Regions from separate parts of the Microbacterium sp. LWS13-1.2 genome, predicted to be linked through region 1. Evidence: riboswitches for the same ligand, from Rfam matches in the RefSeq annotation. Region 1 holds a riboswitch; the other holds the start of a gene.

Region 1 (7,798 bases):
CTTTCAGGTGCAGGCGGCACGGCGGATCTTCGAGAACCGGCATCCGGCCAACCGGCTTCGCGCCGGCAAGTCCGCGGTAGGCTTCATCGCTCCGCTCGCCTACTTGGTCGGCGGCGCGCTGCTGGCGGCGGATCAGCCGGGCGGACTGCTGTGGTTCGCGTCCGGCTCCCTCATCGCGGTGGTCGCGGCGCTGCTGGTGTCATGGATCGTGCTCGTCGAAGTGCTCCGCTGACGCGGGGAGGATGCCGGCGGCCGCGCCGGCAGCGGTCAGCTCGGGCCGATCGGCGGCAGGTCGGCCGTCGCCTTGCGAGCTCGCACCGTGCCGCCGGTGGCGGCGAGCCAGCACCCGGCGATCACCAGCGGGAATCCGATCAGCAGGCCGAGGGTGAGCGGCTCGCCGAGGATGAGCGTGCCGAGCACGATCGCGACGACGGGGTTGACGTACGTGAACAGCGGCGCCCGCACCGGGCCCACGCGCGCGATCAGCGCGAAGAACGTGATGAACGCCACCGCCGTGCACAGGACGGCCAGCGCGATGAGCGACAGCGTGCCCTCGAGGGTTGGCACCTGGTGCTGCGTCAGGAACGCGATCGGCGTGTAGAAGATCCCGACAGCGAGGAGCGCGAGGGTGATGGAGCCGAGCGAGGGCACGTCGCGCAGCTTGGTAGCGATGACGAACGGCGCGATCGCGTACAGCAGCGCGACCAGCAGGACTTCGCCGACCGCGATGAGACCGCCGCCGCCTTCGACCGCGAGGCCGGGGCCTGCGACGATCACGAAGACGCCGACGAAGCCGACGAAGAGGCCGATGCTGCGCGCCGGGCTGAGAACCGAACGGTCACCTCCGCCGAACGCGATGATCGCCGCGAACAGCGGAACGGTCGCGACGAGCCGACCGGTGAGCCCCGACGGCAGCGTCTGCTCGGCATGACCGAGGAGCAGGAAGGGCCCAGCCATCTCGATGGCGCCGAACAGCAGCACCCAGCCGATCTTGGCGAACGCGGGGCGCAGCGCCTTCTGCCGGATCGCGAACGGCAGGAGCAGCACGGCGCCGAGAAGCGTGCGGCCCGCCACCACCGCAGCCGGAGAATACGACTCCACGGCGATGCTGATGAAGAGATAGGGAATGCCCCACAGCACTGCCATCGCGGCGAACAGCAGCCACGCGCGCGTGTCGAAGCGCTGCGAGGAGTTCATATGGTGTCTCTCCGTCAAGTGATCGTCCGCCGCGGCACGGATCGGTGCGCAGGCCTCGGGATTCAGCATCCGGGAACCGGCACCCCGGCGCGAGGCGGGCGACCGCCAATCTACGGCGGAGTTCCGACATCCGTCGAGATCAGACCGAGCGTCGGCCCTCGAACGCCCGGCCCAGCGTGACCTCGTCGGCGTACTCCAGGTCGCCTCCGACGGGAAGGCCCGACGCCAGACGGGTGACCGAGATCTCGAGCGTGTGCAGCAGCCGGCTCAGGTAGGTCGCAGTCGCCTCGCCCTCGAGATTCGGGTTCGTGGCGAGGATGACCTCCTGCACCGTGCCGTCGGCGAGCCGCTGCATCAGCTGGGTGATGCGCAGGTCGTCCGGACCGATGCCGGCGATCGGGCTGATCGCGCCGCCGAGCACGTGATAGAGCCCGCGGAACTCCCGCGTGCGCTCGATCGCGGCGACGTCCTTCGCGTCTTCGACGACGCAGATGAGGGTCAGGTTGCGGCGGGGGTCGCGGCAGATCGAGCAGCGCTCCTGCTCGGAGACGTTGCCGCAGACCTCGCAGAAGCGCACCCTCTCGCGCACGACGCTGAGCAGCTCGGCGAGATGCGACACGTCGAAGTTGGGCGTCTGCAGGATGTGGAAGGCGATGCGCTGCGCCGACTTCGGGCCGATCCCGGGCAGGCGGCCGAATTCGTCGATGAGATCTTGGACGATGCCGTCGTACATGGGCTAGCTGAACCTCGTCGGCGGCTCGTAGGGCTCCTCGCGCACGAAGGTGGCGCCGAGAACCTGGCGCACCACCGCCTCGCCGTAGCGCTGCACGCCGCCGTTGCGCGTCGTGACCACCGGAGTCAGGGGCGGCGCGACCGTCGGCGGCACCGGGACGTCGGCGACGGCATCCGGCTCGTCTTCGGGCTCGTCGTCGTCGCGCTCGATCGAGGGGACGACCTCGGTGCGCGGAAGAACGTCTCCCTCGCGCGGGGGCGCCAGGGTCGCGACGCGCGCCATCGAGGTCGCCGCGTCTTCGGGCTCGTCGTCGACCGCGAACTGGCCGGGCGTCTCGGTCGGCAGCGCCGCCGGCCCCGGGTCGAGCGGCGGGGCGTCGTCGTCGGACGGGATCGCCGCGACGGCCCAGTCGGTCACGGGGGCGGCCGCAGCCGACGCTGTCGACGCAGCCCCGGATGCCGAGGCGCGGGGCGCCGAGACCAGGCCGCGCTGGGTGGGACCGGATGCCGACGCACGGGGTCCTGACGAGTTCGAGGGTCGTGCTGCGGCGGGGGCGGCAGGTGCCGTCGCAGGCGTTCGCGGAGCGGCGGGGGTCTCAGGTGCGGCGGTGCGCGGGGGCGCCTCGCGTGCGGGACCCGTCGGCGAAGGGCTCGCCGGACCGGATCCGGCCGCGCCACCCGGGCCGCCGCCCGCGTCGTGGCGGGCGATGTACTTCACACGGATGCCGAGCACGGCCAGGATCGCCTGGCGCAGGTCTTCGCTCGGGCCCTTGCCGGCGGCGAGCTGCTTGAACTTCGCGACGTCGCTCTGGCTCGAGAAGGTGAGCGTGAGCACGTCGTCGTCGAGTGCCGCGATACGTGCGCCGGAGGCGAGCATCCACGACGAGCGACTGACGTTCTCGAGCTGACCGAGCACCTGCGGCCAGGCCTGCTGCAGGCGCTCCAGCGTGACCGGTCCCGCGGGAACCGGAGGGGCTTCGACGGGAGCGGGTGCCGGCGCTGCGGCCGCGGGTGACGGCGTGGGCTCGCTCGGAGACGCGGGCGCCGAGGCCGCAGCAGGACGATCGCTCGTCGCGCCTACCGGCGCCGGTGCGCTCGACGCGGGCGCAGCCGCCGGCGCGGCAGCAGCGGCGGCCGCCGGCGCCGCGGCAGCCGCAGGCACTGTCGGCCCCGCACTGCCCGCTCCGCGAGCCAGCACGCGAGCGACCATGAGCTCGAGCTGGAGCCGAGGCGAGGTCGCACCCGTCATGTCGTCGAGGGTCGCGATCACGAGGTCGGCGATGTGCGACAGGCGCGACGTGCCGAAGGCATCGGCCTGGCGCTGCATGCGGGCGAGGTCTTCCGCCGAGACGCCGCGCAGCACCGCGGCGGCGCCCTGACCGGTCGCCGACACGACGATGAGGTCGCGCAGGCGCTCGAGCAGGTCGTCGACGAACCGGCGTGGGTCCTGGCCCGTCTGCACGACCCGGTCGACCGCGGCGAACGCGGCCGCCGCGTCGGAGGCGGCGAACGCGTCGACCACCTCGTCGAGCAGCTCGGCGTGGGTGTAGCCGAGCAGCGCGACGGCGCGGGCGTACGTCACGAGAATGGTCCCTGAGCCTGCCGAAGGGTCGGACCCGGCGATGAGCTGGTCGAGCAGCGACAGCGTGTCTCGCGGCGACCCGCCGCCCGCACGCACGACGAGCGGCAGCACGCCCTTCTCCACCTCGACGCCCTCCTGCCCGCAGAGCTGCTCGACGTACTCGAGCATGGCCGCGGGCGGCACGAGGCGGAACGGATAGTGGTGCGTGCGCGAGCGGATCGTGCCGATGACCTTCTCGGGCTCGGTCGTCGCGAAGATGAACTTGACGTGGTCGGGCGGCTCTTCGACGAGCTTGAGCAGGGCGTTGAAGCCCTGCGGCGTGACCATGTGGGCCTCGTCGAGGATGAAGATCTTGAAGCGGTCGCGCGCGGGGGCGAACACGGCGCGCTCGCGCAGGTCGCGGGCGTCGTCGACGCCATTGTGGCTCGCGGCGTCGATCTCGACGACGTCGAGCGAGCCGCCACCGCCGCGCCCCAGCTCGACGCAGCTGTCGCAGGTGCCGCAGGGCGTGTCGGTCGGCCCCTGCGCGCAGTTGAGACAGCGCGCCAGGATGCGGGCCGACGTCGTCTTGCCGCACCCGCGCGGGCCGGAGAACAGGTAGGCGTGCCCGACCCGGTCGCTGCGCAGCGCCGTCATCAGGGGTTCGGTGACCTGCGACTGCCCGATCATCTCGCCGAACGACTCGGGCCGGTAGCGGCGGTAGAGGGCGGTGGTCACTCCCCCAGCCTACGGCGTGACGCCGACATCGCGGTGGCCGCTCCCGCGGCCTGCTAGATTGCTCGGCAGTGACACGGGGTGCCCGCGCGACGGGCTGAGAACACACCCGTCGAACCTGATCTCGATCATGCGAGCGAAGGGATGTCGCGATGAACGCGCGCACCGAACCCCACCTGTCCGCCCTCTCCCCCGCCGCCGCGCTGACGGCGCTGCGGGAGGCCTCACCCCTGGTGCAGTGCATCACCAATGCGGTGGTGACGAACTTCACCGCCAACGCCCTCCTCGCCGTCGGCGCGGCCCCGGCGATGTGCGACATCCCCGGTGAGGCAGGGCTGTTCGCAGGCGTCGCAGACGGCGTGCTTGTCAACCTCGGCACCCCGACCGCGGAGCAGCGCGATGCCGCCCGCGAGGCCGTGCGTCACACGTCGCGGTGGGTGCTCGACCCCGTCGCGGTCGGTGTGCTCCCGGTGCGCACGGCTCTCGCGGCCGAGCTGATCGATCACCGACCGACGATCATCCGCGGCAACGCCTCCGAGATCCTGGCGCTGGCAGGCGCGGGCGCCGGCGGTCGCGGTGTCGACGCGACGGACGGGACGGATGCCGCGGCCGGCGCCGCGCGATCGCTCGCGTTGCGCACCGGCGGCGTGGTCGCCGTGTCCGGCCCGGTCGATCTCGTCACCGACGGCGAGCGGGTCGTGCGGATCCATGGCGGCGACGCGCTCCTCACCCGCGTCACCGGCGGCGGCTGCTCGCTCGGCGCGGTGATGGCCGCGCTGCTCGGTGTGTGCGCCCCGCTGGAGGCGGCGGTGGCGGCATCCGCCCTCTACGCGGTCGCCTCGGAACGGGCCGCGGCGCGGTCGGAGGGGCCGGGGTCTTTCGCCGTGGCGTTCCTCGATGCGCTCGACGCCGTGGTGGCGGCGCCCGCCGACCTCGATGCACGCGTCGCCGACGCGCTCGCGGCTCGATGATCCGCGCCGCGCGCCTCGCGGTGCATCTCGTGACCGACGACCGCGTGCCGTTCGACCGGCTGGTCGACGTCGTCGACGCCGCAGTCGGCGCCGGAGTCGACGTCGTGCAGCTGCGCGCCAAGTCCATCAGCGCGCGCGAGCTGCTGCGGCAGGCGGTGGCGATGTCGGACGTCATCGACCGCCGCTGCCTGCTCCTGCTCAACGACCGCGTCGACGTCGCCGTCGCCGCGCGCGAGGCGGGGGCGCTCGTCGACGGCGTCCACCTCGGCCAGGCCGACGTGCCGCCCGAGACGGCGCGACGCCTGCTCGGCGCGCACGCCGTCATCGGATGGACGGCGAACTCGCCGGAGCACCGGGTCGCGGCATCCGCTCTGCGTTCCGGCACGGTCGACTACCTCGGAGTCGGGGTGATCCGGCCGACCTCGACCAAGCCCGACCACCCGCCGGCGCTCGGCATCGACGGCTTCGCGGCGTTCGCGACGAGCACGACCGTGCCCTGCGTCGCGATCGGCGGAGTGCGCCTGAGCGACGTCGCACCGCTGCGGGAAGCCGGCGCAGCGGGTATCGCGGTGATCTCGGCCATCTGCGGCGCCGACGATCCCGCAGCGGCGTCGCGCGCTTTCCGCAGCGCCGCCGACGTGCTCGCGCTCGAGGCCGAGGGGGTCGCTCGGTGAGCGACGTGTCCGTCGCGCAGACCGTGACGGCGCCGCATCGCCCGCAGGCGATCCCGCGCGTGCTGAGCATCGCCGGCACCGACCCGACGGGCGGCGCGGGCATCCAGGCCGATCTCAAGTCCATCGGCGCACTCGGCGGCTACGGCATGGCGGTGGTGACCGCCCTCGTCGCGCAGAACACGCACGGCGTGCGCGAGGTGCACGTGCCGCCGACGGCGTTCCTCGCCGCGCAGCTCGACGCCGTATCGGATGACGTCCAGATCGATGCGGTGAAGATCGGGATGCTGCAGTCGGCCGAGATCATCGAGACCGTGCGGGAGTGGCTCGCCCGCGTGCGCCCGCCGGTCGTCGTGCTCGACCCGGTCATGGTGGCGACCAGCGGCGATCGGCTGCTCGACCCCGCCGCCGAGGACGCGCTGCGCACGCTCGCGACCGCGGTGGACCTCATCACCCCGAACCTCGCGGAGCTGGCCGTGCTCGTCCGGCGCCCACGAGCGACGGCATGGGAGCAGGCTCTCGACGACGCGTGGGCTCTCGCGAGCGCGACGGGAACGGCCGTGCTGCTCAAGGGCGGGCATCTCGACGGCGCGGACTGCCCCGATGCGGTCGTCGCGGCCGACGGCGCGGTCCACGAGGTCGGCGGCACCCGCGTCGCAACCCGGAACACCCACGGCACCGGCTGCTCGCTCTCGTCGGCGATGGCGACCCTGCGCGCGGGCGGTGCGGCCTGGCCCGACGCATTGGTGCGCGCGAAGACGTGGCTCACCGGCGCACTCGCACACGCCGATGCCCTGGGTGTGGGTGGAGGCAACGGCCCGATCGACCACTTCCACGAACAGCGGGTCGCGGCTGAGCCCACGCGGCCGGAGGCTCCGCGCGACGCGCCGGCGGTGCGTGGCGGGGCCGTGGGGAGCGCCCCCGCCGCCTCTTGGGCGGCGCAGGTGTGGGATGCCGCGGCCGCCGTGCGCGCCGACGTCGACGCCCTCGCCTTCGTCCGAGGGCTGGCCGACGGCAGCCTGCCGCGCGCGACGTTCCTGCGCTACCTCGCCCAGGACGCGCTCTACCTCGGCGAGTACTCCCGCGTGCTGGCGAAGGCGAGCGCGCTCGCGCCGACCTCCGCGGAGCAGGCGTTCTGGGCACGCGCGGCCGAGTCCTCGATCGTCGAGGAGAGGCGGCTGCATGAGTCGCATCTCGGGTCGCCCCCCGACGCGCCCGCACCGCAGACCCTGGCCTACACGAACCACCTGCACGCCTCGGCGCGGTCATACGGCGAGCTCGTCGCCGCGCTGCTGCCGTGCTTCTGGCTGTACACCGACCTCGGCGTCCGTCTGGCGGCCTGGCGCCATGACGCGCACCCGTACGACGACTGGCTCGCGATGTACGGCGACCCCGCCTTCACGGCCGCGACCGCGCGGGCGGCCGACATCGCCGACGCAGCGGCGCGGGAGGCCGGACCGCACGAGCGGGCGCGCATGAGCGCTGCGTTCGCCCGCTCGATGGAGCACGAACTGGAGTTCTTCGCCCGCGCGTGATGCGTCCGGCCCGCCGCGCACTCGCCCGAGAGCAGGAGATCCGGCGGAGACAGGACGGATCGGCTCGGATCGTCCCGTTCTCGCCGTATCTCCGGTGCTCGCGAGACCGTCAGACGTCCGCCCCGTGCTCGACGTCCGCCGCTCCCACGATGATCGGGATCGTCGAGGTGACGGTGGGCACGGACGCCGACAGCAGGGAGCCGTCCTCGCGGCGGGCGTCGCCGAGCTCGCGCAGCGACGGGCGCCCGGCGATGACGGGTCCCTGCCCGTCGAGAGCGGCCACTACCTCTTCGCCCGGGCCGACGACGTAGCCGACGCCGCGCACGCTGAAGCCGACGGGGTCGCCCTCCATCGCGCGCACGCGCAGCTCGTCGCGGGTTACGGTGACGAGCAGGC
Region 2 (7,798 bases), 940 kb from region 1:
GCCGACGCCTGCTGCCCCAACACGCTCATCGGCGACGACGGCCGCTGGAGCGGGCATGTCGACTTCGGAGCACTCGGCCTCGCCGACCGCTGGGCCGACATCGCCGTGGCGTCGATGTCGACGGCGTGGAACTATGGCGAGGGATGGGAGGACGCCCTCATCGAGGCGTACGGTGTCGAGCCCGACCGCGCGCGCCTGTCGTACTACCGAGAGCTGTGGAACGCGACATGACCGAGATCACCGGCAACGTCTGCAAGATCGACGGCCATCCGAACCTCGTGATCCTGCGGCGCTTCCGCGCGACCGCCGACGAGATCTGGCGCGAGCTCACCGAGTCGGCGCGGCTCGAGCGCTGGATCGGCCGGTGGGACGGCGACCCGTCGAGCGGGCACGTCACGTTCTCCATGACGGCGGAGGCCGAGGATGCTGCGGGTGAGGAGTACACGATCCTCGAGTGCGACCGGCCCCGGCGCTTCGCCGGCGACACGTCGGCGGCCGGAGGTGCCTGGCATCTGTGGTTCGAGCTCGCCGAGGAGGCGCCGGGCGACACGATCCTCACGTTCGGCCAGCGACTGAACCCGGGCGAGGACGTCGGCTCGATCGGTCCGGGCTGGGAGTACTACCTCGACCGGCTCGTCGCCGCGCAGGCCGGTCTCGACGCCGGCACCGTCTCGTGGGACGACTACTTCCCCGCCCTGCAGCCCGCCTACGAGCGGCTCGTCGCCGCCGACTGACGCGGCGCACCGCGCTCGCCCGTCGTCCGGGCCTTTCGTCTCTGCGTTTCGACTCGCAAGCTCGCTCAATGACCGGGGGAAGGGCTCCGGTCGTTGAGCGAGGAGCTCCAGCGACCCCGGGGGGCTCCGGTCGTTGAGCGAGGGAGCGCCAGCGACCGAGACGAAACGCGCCGAACCTCGCCGCAGCGCCGCTCCGAGTGAGGCGTGCGGCGCGCACGTTCAGCAGTCCGGCAAACGCCGGTTCCGGCATCCCGGAACCCGCGAAACCTGGACCTCACCGCGCCGGCGTCGGCACGCGCGCGCGGTGCGGTCCGGAAAGCGCAGCATCCGGCATCCCAGAAACCGCGGAACCTGGACCGCAGGAGCCGGCGCGACTCAGGACCACACGAACCGGAACGTGCCGGCGGCGACCGCGGCGGCGATCGCCACGGCCATGATCGCGGCGGCGCCGAGCAGCGCCACCAGGTCGCGGGGGTGGAGCCGCGAGGGACGTGACCACGTGCGCGGGATGCCGGAGCCGAAGCCGCGCGCCTCCATCGCCATCGCGAGCTTGGTGCCGCGCCTCACGGCGAACACGAGCAGCACGAACGCCATGGAGAAGAAGCGCCGGATCGCGCCGCCGTCGCCCACCCCGCGCGCGCGGCGCGCGAGGCCCATGCTGCGCCAGTCGTCGAGGAAGAGGCCCAGCGTGCGCGTGCCGGCGAGCACCCCGAGCACGAAGCGGCTCGGCAGCTTCGCGACCTGCGCGAGCGCGTCGGCGAGCTCGGTGGGGTCGGTGCGGCCGAACAGCAGGATCGTCGGCAGGGCGAGCGCGAGCACGCGCAGGCACACCGCGACGGCGAGAGCGATCGAGTCGTCGCTGATCGTGGCGTACCAGAACGACCAGTAGACCGTTCCGCCCGGCTCGGCATACAGCAGCATGCTGATGCCCGCGACGGGGGCGAAGACGAGGATCGGCAGCATCCGCTTCAGTACGGTCATGGCTCCGAGACCGGTCAGCGGGATGCAGGTGAGCTGCAGCGCGATCGCCACGAGGGCGCTCGTCACGTCGATCGACGCGAGCAGCGGCACCGACAGCAGCAGCGCGAGCACGATCTTGGTCACCGGGTTGACGCCGTCGAGCCAGGCCGCCCGTTCGGCACCGACGTCATGCGCGTCGGTACGGGCGTCGACGGCGGTCACGACCGCACCCCCACCGGCCGCGATCGCCCGGGTGCGCCGGACGGGGCCTCCGGGACTGAGGGCCCCGCACCGAGATCGATGCGGTGGCCGCCGAGATGGTGCAGCACGTCTTCGTCGTGCGTGACGGCGACGACGGTCGTGCCGGCGGCGATCTCGGACTGCAGCAGTTGCACGAGCTCGATCCAGCCGCGGCGGTCCTGGCCGAACGTCGGCTCGTCGAGCACGATGACGGGCGGTGCGTCGGCGAGCACGGTCGCGACCGAGAGCCGGCGCTTCTGTCCCCCCGACAGCGTGAAGGGGTTCGCGGCGGCGAGCGGCGCGAGGTGCAGTCGCTCGAGCAGCTCGTCGACGATCAGGCCGACGGCGTCCGCGGCCGCGCCGCGCGAGCGCGGCCCGATCGCGAGCTCGTCGCGCACGGTCGAGGCGAGGAACTGATGCTCCGGCTCCTGGAACACTGTGCCGATGCGGGTCAGCAGCTCGCGCGAGGACCACCGCGACGGGCGGCGGCCCGAGCGGCCCGCGAGCTCCGGCGCCGCGACGACCTCGCCCGCCGCCTCGGGCAGGAGCCCCGCGAGCGTCAGCGCGAGGGTGGACTTGCCGGCGCCGTTGGGCCCGGTGATCACCGTCGCCGCCCCGCGCGGCACGCTGAGATCCAGCCCCGCCCGCACGACGGTGCGGCCATCGCGGGAGATCGAGAGAGCGGATGCCGCCACCGCCGCGGCGGCGCCGGCCGGCGCCGCGGGCAGGACGGGCAGGTCGACGGGGCGACCCGGCACCCACACGCCCGCGGCGGCGAGCTCCGCACCGTGACGGGCGAACACCTCGGCCGGAGTGCCATCGGCGAGGAGGCCGCCGTCGGCGCCGACGACGAGCACACGGTCCATCAGGTCGGCCCAGACGGCCGTGCGGTGCTCGATCACCAGGAGCGTCGCCCCCGTCTCGGCGAGAGCGTGCTCGATGCTCGCGCGCACCTCGCGGACGCCGTCGGGATCGAGATTCGCGGTCGGCTCGTCGAGCAGCAGCACACCGGGTCGCATCGCGAGCACGCCGGCGAGCGCGAGCCGCTGCTTCTGCCCGCCCGACAGCGCCTTCGTCGGCCGCGCGAGCGGGACGTCGAGCCCGACGGCCTCGAGCGCCTCGGCGACGCGGGCGGGGATCTCGGCCGCCGGCACCCCGAGGTTCTCGCAGCCGAAGGCCACGTCGTCGCCGACCTTCGACAGCACGACGCCCGAATCGGGATCCTGCAGCACGAGGCCGACGCGCCCGCGGTGGGCTTCCGGCCGCTCGCCGTCGATCAGCAGCGATCCCGTCTCATCGCCCTCGTCGGCCCCGCCGAGCAGGCCCGCCATGCCGGCGAGGAGCGTCGACTTGCCGGCACCCGAGGCACCGAGCAGCAGCACGCGCTCCCCCGGCTCGATCGTGAACGACACGTCGCGGACGGCGGGCGCGCGCCGGCCTGCGTAGCGCCATCCCCAGCCGTCCGCCGTGAGGCGGGCCGGACGGGTCGAGGCCATCGTCAGACCTCGCGGCGCGCTTCGCGTCCTGCCGCGAAGCTGTTGAGGGCGCCGGTGGCGGCGAGCCCCCGGACGGCGAGCCAGCCGACGACACCCGCGAGCACGGCACCCGAGACGACGAGCGAGACGAGGTAGATGACGTTGAACTCGAGCGTCTTCAGGATGTTCGGCGAGCTGCCGTAGAACAGCTCGAACACCCAGGCGCCGGCGGCGGCGCCCGCACCGGCCAGCATCGCGACAGGCAGGGTGAAACGGCGGTAGAGGAAGAGGGCGAAGATCAGCTCGGCGCCGAGACCCTGGACCAGGCCCGACAGCAGGGTGGACACGCCCCACACGTTGCCGATGAGCATCGACACGATCGCTGCGATCACCTCGACGAGGAGTGCCGCACCGGGCTTGCGGATGACGAGACCGCCGATGACGCCGCCGATCAGCCAGATGCCGACGGCGAGTCCGCCGAGGCCGGGCGTCAGGCCGTCCATGGCGATGAACCAGGCGTAGCCGACGGTGTTCCAGGCCCAGAAGACGAGGCCGGTGGCGACGCCGAGCACCGCGGCGACGACGATGTCGACGACTCGCCAACGCAGGCTGCGGGGGCCCGAAGGGGTGGCCGCAACGGGGGTGGATGCGGACGCGGACGTGTGCATGTGAACTCCTCCCTGCGCCGGCATGATCCGGATCAGGTTCGACGGTCGAAGCGTGGATCGCTTCCTCTCAGCCCGGCTCACCGGACTCCCGTGGTTATGGCGTTGAGTATACCGCCGCGATGACGGGTATTTTGAGGGGGTGACTCCGGACGACACACCCGTGCCCACGCGTCGCGCGCGTCGGGCGCAGACCGGTGCCGTGCCGACCCCGGCTTCGGCCGGTGCCCCGGAAGGCGGCATCCTGACCGTCGCCACCGGTCAGACTGTCCACACGCCCCCTCCGCTCGCCGCTGGCGCGTCGGGCGGAGCCTCCGGGCGCGTGGGCCCACTCGTGCACCCGGGCAGCACCACCGCCCCCGGAGACGTGCCCACCGTCGCGCCCACCATCGCCACGGTGCCGCTCGGCGACAGCCCGACGGCGATCGCGCCGACGATTCCCCTGTTCGATTCGGACGCGCAGACGGGGCCCGTCATCCCCGGACTCGTTCCCGAGCCGTCGGTCCCCGTCGCCACCTGGGATCCCGCGGGCCACGACGCGCTCGCCGACGTCCCGGTCGCCGAGGATTCGCGCCCCGCGGCGGGCGGCGGACGAACCGCCCTCGCGTGGGTCGATGAGACGGCCGTGGGCCTCGGCGCCGCCCCCGGCGATCTGACCGCCGCGGCCACCCCCTACGTCACGGTCGACGCCGACCTGCTCTCCGACGCGCCGCGGCGCTCGCCGCTGCGCGCCGGCGTCGTGGTTCCCACCCTCGCGATCGCGGCCGTGCTCGGCGCGTATGCGGGGACGACGCTGCTGTGGCCGCTGCACGCCGTCGCACCCACGGTCACCGCCATGGAGGTCCAGCCGGTCGCGGCGCCTGCCGCGGCGCCGGTGTGGCCCGCTCAGGGCAGCGCCGCCGAAGCGGTCGGAGGCATCTCGGGGACACTGGCCACGACGGCGGATCCCGACTCCATCGCCAGCATCACCAAGCTCGTGACCGCCCTGGTCGTCCTCGAGGAGATGCCGCTCGCGCTCGGCGAGCAGGGTCCCGAGTACCGCTTCACCTCGGCGGATCGCTCCCGCTATTGGCAGTACCTCAGCAACGGCGAGTCCGCGCTGAACGTGCCCGCCGGCGGCTCGCTCACCGAGTACCAGATGCTCGAGGGCATGCTGGTCGGCTCGGCGAACAACTACGCCGACCGCCTGGCGCAGAGCATCTGGCCATCGGATGCCGTCTTCGCCTCGGCGGCCTCGTCCTGGCTCTCCACGCACGGCGTCCCCGGTGTGACCGTCTACGAGCCGACGGGGATGGACCCGCGCAACACCGCGAGCCCCGAGGCCCTCGTCGTGCTCGCGCAGAAGGCCCTCGCGAACCCGGTGATCGCCGAGATCGTCGCGAAGCAGTCCGTCGACCTGCCCGGTGCCGGCCTCGTCGAGAACACCAACGGGCTGCTCGCCGACCCGGGTGTCGTGGGCCTGAAGACCGGGACGCTCGACTCCTGGAACCTGCTGTCGGCGAAGGACGTCACGATCGGCGACACGACGGTGCGCCTCTACGCGTCGGTGCTCGGACAGCCCGACGATGAGAGCCGTCTCACCGCCTCCCGCGCGCTGTACGCGCAGCTCGAGACCGAGCTGCAGCTGAAGCCCTCGGTGACGGCGAACACCGTCGCCGGACAGGTCGAGACCCTGTGGGGCGACGAGGTGGACATCGTGACCTCGGGCGACGCGTCGGTGGTCCTGTGGAACGGCGGCAGCGGCACCGTCGCCACGACCTACCACCTCGGCGAGAGCCGCGATGCAGGCGACGCGGTCGGCTCCCTCAGCGTGACCGGACCGCTCAACGACACCACGGTCGACCTGCAGCTCGCCGCCGACATCACCGACCCGTCGCCGTGGTGGCGGCTGACGCACCCGCTGGACCTGTTCGGCCTCAACGGCTGAGACCACCGCCGTTCACCCGGCGCGCGGTCAGCCTGAGGAAGGTCAGGCGGCGGACGGGTGCCCGACGACGCCCTTGCGCAGCAGCGCGTTGCCGTATTTGCGGGTCTCGCCCGTACGCAGGATGACGTACGCGCGCTTCGCCTGCTCGTAGTACTCGAACCGGTCGACGTAGCGCGGGGCATCCGTGCCTGCCGCGGCGGCGAGCTCGCGCTGCACGTCGAGCACCTCGCCGTCAGCCGACGCCATGAGGTCGAGCGCGGGCGCATCGTCGAGCGGCAGCACCGTGCGCACGGCGGCCACCACCTCGGGCGTGGTCGTCCCGGGCAGGTCCACGACGCGCGCGCCGATCGCCCACGCCGGAAAGTGCGCGTCGGCGATCACGACGGCATCCGAGTGGCCCATCCGGTCCAGGTGCAGCAGCAGCTCCCCCGTCAGCAGCGGGTGGATGCCCTCGAGCATGGGATTCCCTTCGTCAGCGGATGAGGCCTTCGGCGGCCAGATCGTCCCACAGGCCGCCCGGGATGTCGACCTCCATGAGCTCGGCGTTGCGGCGCAGCTGCTCGGGTCGGCTCCCGCCCACGACGACCGAGCGGACGGCCGGGTCCCGCAGCGCGAACTGCACCGCGGCGGCCGGCAGCGGCACGTCGTGAGCGCGGCAGACCGCGACGATGCGCCGCAGGTGCTGCCACAGCGGCTCCGGCATCCGTCCATACTCGTACCGGTCGTCGCGCGTGGGCTCGTCCTTCGCCAGCAGGCCGGAGTTGAAGACGGATGCCGCGACCACGCCGGTCCGGCGCTCGTGGCACGCCGGCAGCACCTCGTCGGCGGCCGGCTGCTCGAGCAGCGTGTAGCGGCCCGCGATCATGATGAGGTCGAGATCGGCGCCGCGAACGCCCGCGGCGAGCGCGTCGGCGGTCATCGAGCCGATGCCGATGGCGTCGACGGCGCCCTCCGCCCGGAGCTGCTCGAGAGCCGGGAAGGCCTCCTGCAGCGCGAGGTCGAGGTCGTGGCGCTCGGGGTCGTGCAGGTACAGGATGTCGATGCGGTCGATCCCGAGACGTTCGAGCGATTCGTCGAGGCTCGCGCGGATGCCGGCCTCGGAGAAGTCCCACTCGCGGCGCAGCGTCGTGCGCACGTGGAAGTCCGCGGCGAGGTCCAGTCCGCCGTCGTCGTCGGGGTTCGGACGCAGCAGCCGCCCCGCCTTCGTCGAGATCACGAACTCGTCGCGGGGCTTCGTCCGCAGGAACGCGCCGAGCCGCCGCTCCGAGAGACCGAGGCCGTAGTGAGGGGCGGTGTCGAAGTAGCGGATGCCGCTCTCCCAGGCCGCGTCGAGGATGGCCCACGCCTGATCGTCGGTGAGCTCGCGGAAGAGGTTGCCGACGTTCGCCGCGCCGTAGCCGAGGCGCGTCAGCGCGGGGGCGTCGGAGCCGGTCGGGTCAGGCCGCGGCATCCGTGCTCCCGAACTCGTACGCGGCGCGACTGGCCGCCTTCATCTCCATGCCGATCCCCGGCGCGAGCGGGGCGCGGTAGACGCCGCCGTGCACGTCGGTCGGCACGACGAAGTGCTCGTGCAGGTGATCGACGTACTCGATCATGCGGCCCTCGCGGCTGCCGCTCACCGCCACGAAGTCGAACATCGACAGGTGCTGCACCGCCTCGCAGAGCCCCACGCCGCCGGCGTGGGGGCACACCGGCACACCGAACTTCGCCGCGAGCAGCAGGTTGGCGATGTTCTCGTTGACGCCGCCGACGCGCGCGGCGTCGATCTGCATGACGGCGATGGCGTCCGCCTGCAGC

Evidence for each region. A riboswitch is a leader RNA that binds a small molecule or an ion and turns the genes downstream of it on or off. The one in region 1 is predicted to bind thiamine pyrophosphate.
Region 2: it holds a riboswitch for thiamine pyrophosphate, as region 1 does, so the genes downstream of both, MRBLWS13_RS11055 (ECF transporter S component) here and thiM (hydroxyethylthiazole kinase) in region 1, are expected to answer to the same signal.

Annotation. Positions count from the first base shown of each region.
Region 1 covers NZ_CP151632.1:1,397,582-1,405,379, forward strand. The annotation lists gene MRBLWS13_RS06705 (hypothetical protein) at 1-232, shown strand, start outside; gene MRBLWS13_RS06710 (DMT family transporter) at 268-1,197, opposite strand; gene recR (recombination mediator RecR) at 1,337-1,930, opposite strand; gene MRBLWS13_RS06720 (DNA polymerase III subunit gamma and tau) at 1,934-4,228, opposite strand; TPP riboswitch at 4,293-4,387, shown strand; gene thiM (hydroxyethylthiazole kinase) at 4,378-5,196, shown strand; gene thiE (thiamine phosphate synthase) at 5,226-5,870, shown strand; gene MRBLWS13_RS06735 (bifunctional hydroxymethylpyrimidine kinase/phosphomethylpyrimidine kinase) at 5,867-7,402, shown strand; gene MRBLWS13_RS06740 (glycosyl hydrolase family 65 protein) at 7,512-7,798, opposite strand, start outside.
Region 2 covers NZ_CP151632.1:2,340,492-2,348,289, forward strand. The annotation lists gene MRBLWS13_RS11035 (aminoglycoside 3'-phosphotransferase) at 1-231, shown strand, start outside; gene MRBLWS13_RS11040 (SRPBCC domain-containing protein) at 228-734, shown strand; gene MRBLWS13_RS11045 (energy-coupling factor transporter transmembrane component T) at 1,110-1,916, opposite strand; gene MRBLWS13_RS11050 (ABC transporter ATP-binding protein) at 1,913-3,430, opposite strand; gene MRBLWS13_RS11055 (ECF transporter S component) at 3,433-4,077, opposite strand; TPP riboswitch at 4,068-4,179, opposite strand; gene MRBLWS13_RS11060 (D-alanyl-D-alanine carboxypeptidase) at 4,238-6,001, shown strand; gene MRBLWS13_RS11065 (RbsD/FucU domain-containing protein) at 6,044-6,460, opposite strand; gene MRBLWS13_RS11070 (aldo/keto reductase) at 6,474-7,451, opposite strand; gene MRBLWS13_RS11075 (enolase C-terminal domain-like protein) at 7,438-7,798, opposite strand, start outside.